Cryptosporangium aurantiacum: one gene and its partner. Each later gene encodes a partner of the first gene's protein in a complex. Links are inferred from orthologs where the notes say so. Each region holds a gene or a part of one and is shown on either strand. Other genes may lie near its edges. The genes, in order: dnaG and dnaB.

Region 1 (3,201 bases):
ACGGTGCCGGCCGGGGGGCGGAGTGCGGTGGCCGGTGTGCCCTCCTGCGCCAGCAGCCACGCCGTGCCCACCGTGGGGTGACCCGCGAACGGCAGTTCGGCGGCGGGGGTGAAGATGCGGATCGCGCCGGTGGCGGCGTCGTCGACGAAGACCGTCTCGCTGTAGTTGAGCTCGGCTGCGATGCGCTGGCGGTCGGCGTCCGGAACGCGCGCACCGTCCAGGATCACACCGAGCGGGTTGCCTGCCCGACCGTCCGGGCCTGGGAAAACCAGCAGCTCATGCACCTCGATACTCATGGGGCAGAGCATGACGTGCGGGCAGGCCTTCAGTCGAGTGGCAGAGACGCCCACTATCGAAAGTTTTCTGCCATCGGCCGCGCCGCCGATTGTCGGGCCTCAGCTTTACACTCGACGCCGTGGCGGGGCGGATCAGGGACAGCGACATTGCGCTGGTGCGGGAACGGTCGGCGATCGTCGACGTCATCGGTGAGCGGGTGACGCTGCGTCCGGCAGGCGGCGGCACGTTCAAGGGCCTGTGCCCGTTCCATGACGAGAAGACCCCCTCATTCAACGTAAATCCTGCCAAAGGTGTCTACTACTGCTACGGCTGCGCCGAGGGCGGTGACGTCCTCAGCTTCGTGATGAAGACCGAGGTGCTGTCGTTCGCCGAGGCTGTCGAGCGGTTGGCGGCGCGGGTCGGCGTCCAGCTCACCTACACCGAGGCCGGTCCGGCGCCGGTGCGCAACAGTGGCCAGCGCGCCCGGCTGATCGCGGCGCACACCGCGGCAGCGGAGTTCTACGCCGAGCAGCTCGGCACCCGCGAGGCGCTGCCTGCCCGCGAGTTCCTGGCCGCCCGCGGGTTCGGCCCCGACGCGGCCCGGCAGTTCGACTGTGGGTTCGCGCCGATCGGCTGGGACGCGCTGACCAAGCACCTCCGCGGCCGCGGGTTCACGCACGAGGAGCTGGTCACCGGCGGTATCTCCAAGGCGGCCCGGTCGGGCTCGTTGATCGACCGGTTCCGCGGCCGGCTGGTCTGGCCGATCCGCGACCTCGGTGGCGAGGTGATCGGGTTCGGTGCCCGCCGCCTGCTCGACGGGGACGACGGGCCGAAGTACCTCAACACGCCCGAGTCGCCGATCTACAAGAAGTCGCACGTCCTGTACGGGGTCGCGGCTGCGAAGAAGGACATCGCGAAGCAGCAGCGCGCGGTTGTCGTCGAGGGATACACCGACGTGATGGCCTGCCACCTCGCCGGGGTGGGCACCGCGGTCGCCACCTGCGGCACGGCGTTCGGCGCCGACCACATCCAGGTGCTCCGGCGCCTGCTGATGGACCAGGACGAGTTCCGCGGCGAGGTGATCTTCACGTTCGACGGTGACGCCGCCGGGCAGAAGGCCGCGGTGCGCGCGTTCGAGGACGATCAGCGGTTCGTCGCCCAGACGTTCATCGCGGTGTCGCCGCAGAACATGGACCCGTGCGACCTGCGGCTCGCGCACGGCGACTCCGCGGTCCGCGACCTGGTGGCCCGGCGTGAGCCGCTGGTCGCGTTCGTCCTGCGGACGATCCTCGCGCGCTACGACCTCGACACCGTGGAGGGCCGGGTGGCCGCGCTGCGTGCGGCCGCGCCACTGGTCGCCCGCATCAAGGACCGCGCGATGCGGCCCGAGTACGCGCGCAAGCTCGCCGGTGACCTGGGCATGGACCTCGAGCCGGTGCTCAAGGCCGTGAACGAAGCCGCCGGGAAGGCGCAGTCAGGCAAGAACGCGCAGGCCGGGCGAGGCACGCCGGCCGGCCGGGGCACGCAGCCCGGACGCGCGCCGCGGCAGGGCACCTCGCCGGAGGCAGAGTCGGCCGCGCCGGTGAGCCCGGCGGCCGGTGGACGCCCCGATCCGCACGATCGCGCGCTGCTCGTCGAGCGGGAAGCGCTGAAGCTCGCGGTGCAGGAGCCGGTGCTGGCCGGGCCGCTGTTCGACGCGGTCGGCGAGGACGCGTACACCCATCCGTCGTATCGGGCGGTGCGGCGCGCGGTCGCCGCTGTCGGTGGTGCGGTCGCGGGCACGTCCGGCCCGGAGTGGGTGCAGGCGCTGGTGTCACACTGCGAGGGCAGTGACGCCCAGGCACTGGTCGTCGAGTTGGCGGTCGAGCGGTTGTTCAACGACGGTGAGCTCGACCCCCGGTACGTCGCCGCGCAGGTCAACGAGGTGCAGCGGCTGGCCATCGTCCGTCGAGTGGTCGCCGTCAAGTCGAGGCTGCAGCGGGTGAATCCCGTCGACGCCGCGGACGAGTACATGAAGCTGTTCGGCGAGCTGGTCGCCCTCGAACAGTACCTGCACGGCCTGCGGCAACAGGCGATCGGAGGCCTGTAATTCTGTGCTGAATCCCAAGACAGTGCTCGACCGGTTACTGCGCCGGGATGCCCCGCCGGTGACACCGCCGCTGGAGGCGCACGACCGGGTGGTGGCGTGGGCCAACACCGCGGAGGCCGTGGCGGTGGCCAGCACGCAGGCACTCTGGTTGCCGCCCAAGAAGGGCACCGGCGACGGGGCGGAGTGGCATCGGCTCGGCTGGGCGGAGATCCACAAAGCGGTGTGGCGGGACGGGGCGCTCGTCGTCACGCCGGGCGTCGAGATCGAGCCGGGCGTCGTCGCGGACGGGCCCGTGCGCCGGGTGCGGCTCGCCGAGCCACGTGATCTCCCGGCCGAGGTGCAGACCCGGGTGACGCGCAGCGTGGCGTACACCAGTCGCCACGATCTGGGCACCGGTGGCGCTGTGCTGGTGCTGGCCCGCCGGGTGCCGGGCGTTGATGGTTTGACCTGGCAACTCCGGTTCGACGACCCCGCCGACCGCGAGGTGCCGGCCGCCCGCGCCGAGGCCGAAGGACTCCTCGCCGACGCCCGCGCCTCCCGCGCCTGACGCACCGCGCGTCGGCCGAAGGGCTCCTCGCCGAGGCGCGCGCGTCTCGCGCCTGAGACGTCGCGCTTCCGAGTCGGAGGACTCCTCGCCGACGCGCGCGCCTCCCGCGCCTGAGACGTCGCGCTTCCGAGTCGGAGGACTCCTCGCCGACGCGCGCGCCTCCCGCGCCTGAGGCACGCGCTTCCGGGGCACGCGCTGGCCGTGTCGGCTGAAGTGTCGTGCTAATCGGACCGATGGGCCCGGCATCCGAGATGTGTCTCGGATGACGGGACCCTGCACGGTGGGGCGT
Region 2 (3,238 bases), on another replicon or contig:
GATCAGGCCGGTCCACCGGAGCCGGTGCCGGCCGCGACCCGCGCCCCACGCGGCGGGGCGTCTCGGCGCGGTGGCCCCGCGCGCCTCGGCCCGACCGAGCCCGATCCCGGTGAGGCGCCCCGGCTTCCGCTGCCGCGCCGCGCGTTCGTGGTCGTCGGTGGCGTCCCCGGCGCAGGGAAGAGCACGCTGCTGCACCGGCTGCGCGTCACGTCGCCGCGGGGCGTGTTCAGCGTGCGGGACCCCGAGGACATCCGGACGCGCTGGGAGCGCCTGCTCGGCGGCCGGCGCGGATACCGGATCTGGCGTCCGCTGGTCTACGCCGAGCACTACCTCCGGCTGCTGCTCGCGTTACCCGGCCGGAAGACGATCGTGCTCCACGACACGGCCACCCGTGGCTGGGCCAGGCGCCTGCTCAGCATCGTCGCGCGGTTGTCTCGTCGTCCGGCGATCCTGCTGTGGCTCAACGTCTCGTTGGCCGAGTCGCTGGACGGTCAACGGATCCGTGGCCGGAAGGTCCCGGCGCGGACGGTGCAGCGCCACTGGCGGCGCTGGACACGCTTACGCCCGCTGACCGAGGAAGGCGAGCCGGGTTACGCGTCCGTCCACACGATCACCCGCGACACTGCCCGCCGCATCGTTCTGGAGCCGGCTCCCCGTCGGCGGTGAGCGGGTGTCCACTCGGCTGTGGACAGCGCATGTACACAGCGATGCGGCGCGTTACCCACCGTCACCAACGTCGACGGTGTCGGGCTGACTAATTCCCGTCCACACCCGGTGGACGCACGTTTCCGCAGTTCAGAGGCCTAATTCGGCCCGAAAATACTTCCTCGTTCACACCTTCCTGCACAGATCCCACACAGAGTTACCCCCCGTCTTCCACAACGTTGTCCACAGGCCTGTGCACAGGCCGGTTTGTCCGCAGCCGCCCCGGCTTTCTATCGTCGACTCACCCGGCTCAGCGGGAACTGTCGGACCCATCCGGTACGACAGTGGTGACGTGCTCCGGGTTGACGGGGGCGCTGGAGTGCCGGGGAGGGACGCGGGTGGCCGTCAGCGACGAGGTCGAGTCCTACGCCCCACCGAGCGACTTCGACCGCACGCCTCCCCAAGACCTCGCCGCGGAGCAGAGCGTTCTCGGCGGCATGCTGCTCTCCAAGGACGCGATCGCCGACGTCGTGGAGATCGTCCGTTCCAACGACTTCTACAAGCCCGCGCACGCGCTCGTCTTCGACACGATCCTCGACCTCTACGGCCGCGGTGAACCCGCCGACCCGGTCACGGTCGTCGCCGCTCTGGCCGACCGTGCCGAGCTCGCCCGCGTCGGCGGTGCTCCGTACGTCCACACGCTGATCCAGCAGGTGCCGACCGCCGCCAACGCCGCTTACTACGCGCGGATCGTCGCCGAACGTGCGATCCTCCGCCGCCTGGTCGAGGCAGGCACCCGGATCGTCCAGCTCGGGTACGGCTCGGCCGCCGGCGCCGGACGCGAGGTGGACGACGTCGTCGACATGGCGCAGCAGGCGGTCTACGAGATCACCGAGAAGCGCACCAGCGACGACTACACGGTCCTCGAAGAGCTGCTCCAGCCGACGATGGACGAGATCGAGGCGATCGGCGCCACCGGTGGCGTGATGAGCGGCGTCCCGACCGGGTTCGCCGACCTCGACCGGTTGACGAACGGCCTGCACCCCGGCCAGCTGATCATCGTCGCGGCCCGTCCCGGTCTCGGTAAGAGCACGTTCGGCCTCGACGTCGCCCGCTCGGCGTCGATCCGCAACCGGCTCACCTCGGCGGTGTTCAGCCTGGAGATGTCGAAGATCGAGATCACCATGCGGTTGCTCTCCGCCGAGGCTCGCGTGCCGCTCCACCACCTGCGTTCCGGGCAGCTCTCCGAGGACGACTGGACCAAGCTGGCCCGGCGCATCGGCGAGGTCAGCGAAGCGCCGCTGTTCATCGACGACTCGCCGAACATGACGATGATGGAGATCCGGGCGAAGGCGCGGCGGCTCAAGCAGCGCCACGACCTGCGTCTTGTCGTCATCGACTATCTGCAGCTGATGACCGGCAACAAGCGGGTCGAGTCCCGCCAGCAGGAGGTCGCGGAACTCTCGCGTGGCCTCAAGCTGCTGGCGAAGGAGCTCGAGGTGCCGGTGATCGCGGCCTCGCAGCTCAACCGTGGCCCGGAGCAGCGCACCGACAAGCGTCCACAGCTGTCGGACCTGCGTGAATCGGGGTCGATCGAGCAGGATGCCGACATGGTGCTACTGCTGCACCGCGAGGACTACTACGAGAAGGAGTCCCCGCGCGCAGGTGAAGCCGACTTCATCCTGGCCAAGCACCGTAACGGCCCGACCGACACGGTGACCGTGGCCTTCCAGGGGCACTTCAGTCGATTTGTCGACATGAGCACGGGTGTCTGACCACAAGAACCTGGTTACGCGGGCTCTGTCGGCCTCCAACGGCCGCTCAGCTCGTCCGGGGTCGGCGCCTCGCCGGGCAGCGGCGTCCTGGCCGACTCCGGCCGCAGGGCGTCGAGCAGGAGCGTGAGATACCGGCGGCGCAGCGCCGCCGTGCGTTCGTTGTCGCCGAAACGAATGGCGGCGAGCTGTTCGAACAGCATCGGCACGTCGGCGGGGTGAAGGTCCGGACGCAGGGCGCCGGCCTCCTGCGCCCGGCGAAACAGCGCGTTGCCGAGTTCGGCGGCCCGCCCGGCGAGGGTGCTCAGTTCGGGGGTCGTCGTGAACGTCCCGGCGAGGTGGACAGTGAGCGAATGCACGTCGGAATCAACCACGGCGCTGACGTACCCGGCGAACGCTTCCCAGGCGTCCTCAACCGTGGCCCCGTGCTCGGCGATCTCGACGAATCGCTGTAGCCCGGCCGCGCACAGGGTCCGGAGCAGTTGCTCCTTGCTCGCGTAACGGCGGTAGAGCGCCCCGATACCGACGTGGGCCGCCTCGGCGACCGCGGACATCGGTGCGGTCGGGTCGTGCAGGAACACTTCGCGGGCCGCCGCGAGGATCGTCTGATCGTTGCGGGCAGCTTGGGCCTTGCGCCCACTCAAACCGGTGCTCGGCATGCGGTCAGCATAGCCCCTTGAACGGAACGATCCATTCCGATAGGCTCGGTCCCAGAACGGAACAGCACGTTCCGTTCCGGAGATAGGAGCCCCGATGTCCTCGACCACCGAGTGGGTCACGCTGGAGCAGGCACACCAGGCGCTGCGGTCCGTGGCAGCGCA

The links.
Region 2: the proteins of dnaG (region 1) and dnaB are in contact, whole or in part, in a crystal structure (PDB 2R6A), measured with the Geobacillus stearothermophilus proteins. The link is inferred for Cryptosporangium aurantiacum from one-to-one orthologs. Residues at the interface, in WP_049624496.1 of Geobacillus stearothermophilus: Lys456, Leu457, Leu458, Pro459, Ala460, Asn463, Ala464, Leu467, Leu535, Leu536, Ile537, Ala538, Gln544, Glu545, Asp548, Tyr549, His552; in WP_033016901.1 of Geobacillus stearothermophilus: Ser13, Glu15, Ala16, Gln18, Glu91, Leu92, Asp94, Ala95, Val96, Pro97, Thr98, Ala99, Ala100, Asn101, Tyr104, Tyr105, Ile108.

What each region holds. Positions count from the first base shown.
Region 1 is NZ_FRCS01000004.1:164,587-167,787, reverse strand. The notes cover bases 1-2,890. They hold dnaG (DNA primase), read left to right. Parts: upstream 1-415; coding sequence 416-2,365; downstream 2,366-2,890. Other genes in these bases: BUB75_RS15145 (hypothetical protein), read left to right, coding at 2,370-2,890; BUB75_RS15155 (PhzF family phenazine biosynthesis protein), read right to left, coding at 1-296. In the rest of the region: more of BUB75_RS15145, read left to right, coding at 2,891-2,912. UniProt on the Escherichia coli protein: RNA polymerase that catalyzes the synthesis of short RNA molecules used as primers for DNA polymerase during DNA replication.
Region 2 is NZ_FRCS01000018.1:102,559-105,796, forward strand. The notes cover bases 305-3,231. They hold dnaB (replicative DNA helicase), read left to right. Parts: upstream 305-1,043; coding sequence 1,044-2,420; downstream 2,421-3,231. Other genes in these bases: BUB75_RS37080 (AAA family ATPase), read left to right, coding at 305-666; BUB75_RS37090 (TetR/AcrR family transcriptional regulator), read right to left, coding at 2,435-3,076; BUB75_RS37095 (TIGR03086 family metal-binding protein), read left to right, coding at 3,171-3,231. Also shown: more of BUB75_RS37080, read left to right, coding at 25-304; more of BUB75_RS37095, read left to right, coding at 3,232-3,238. UniProt on the Escherichia coli protein: The main replicative DNA helicase, it participates in initiation and elongation during chromosome replication. Travels ahead of the DNA replisome, separating dsDNA into templates for DNA synthesis.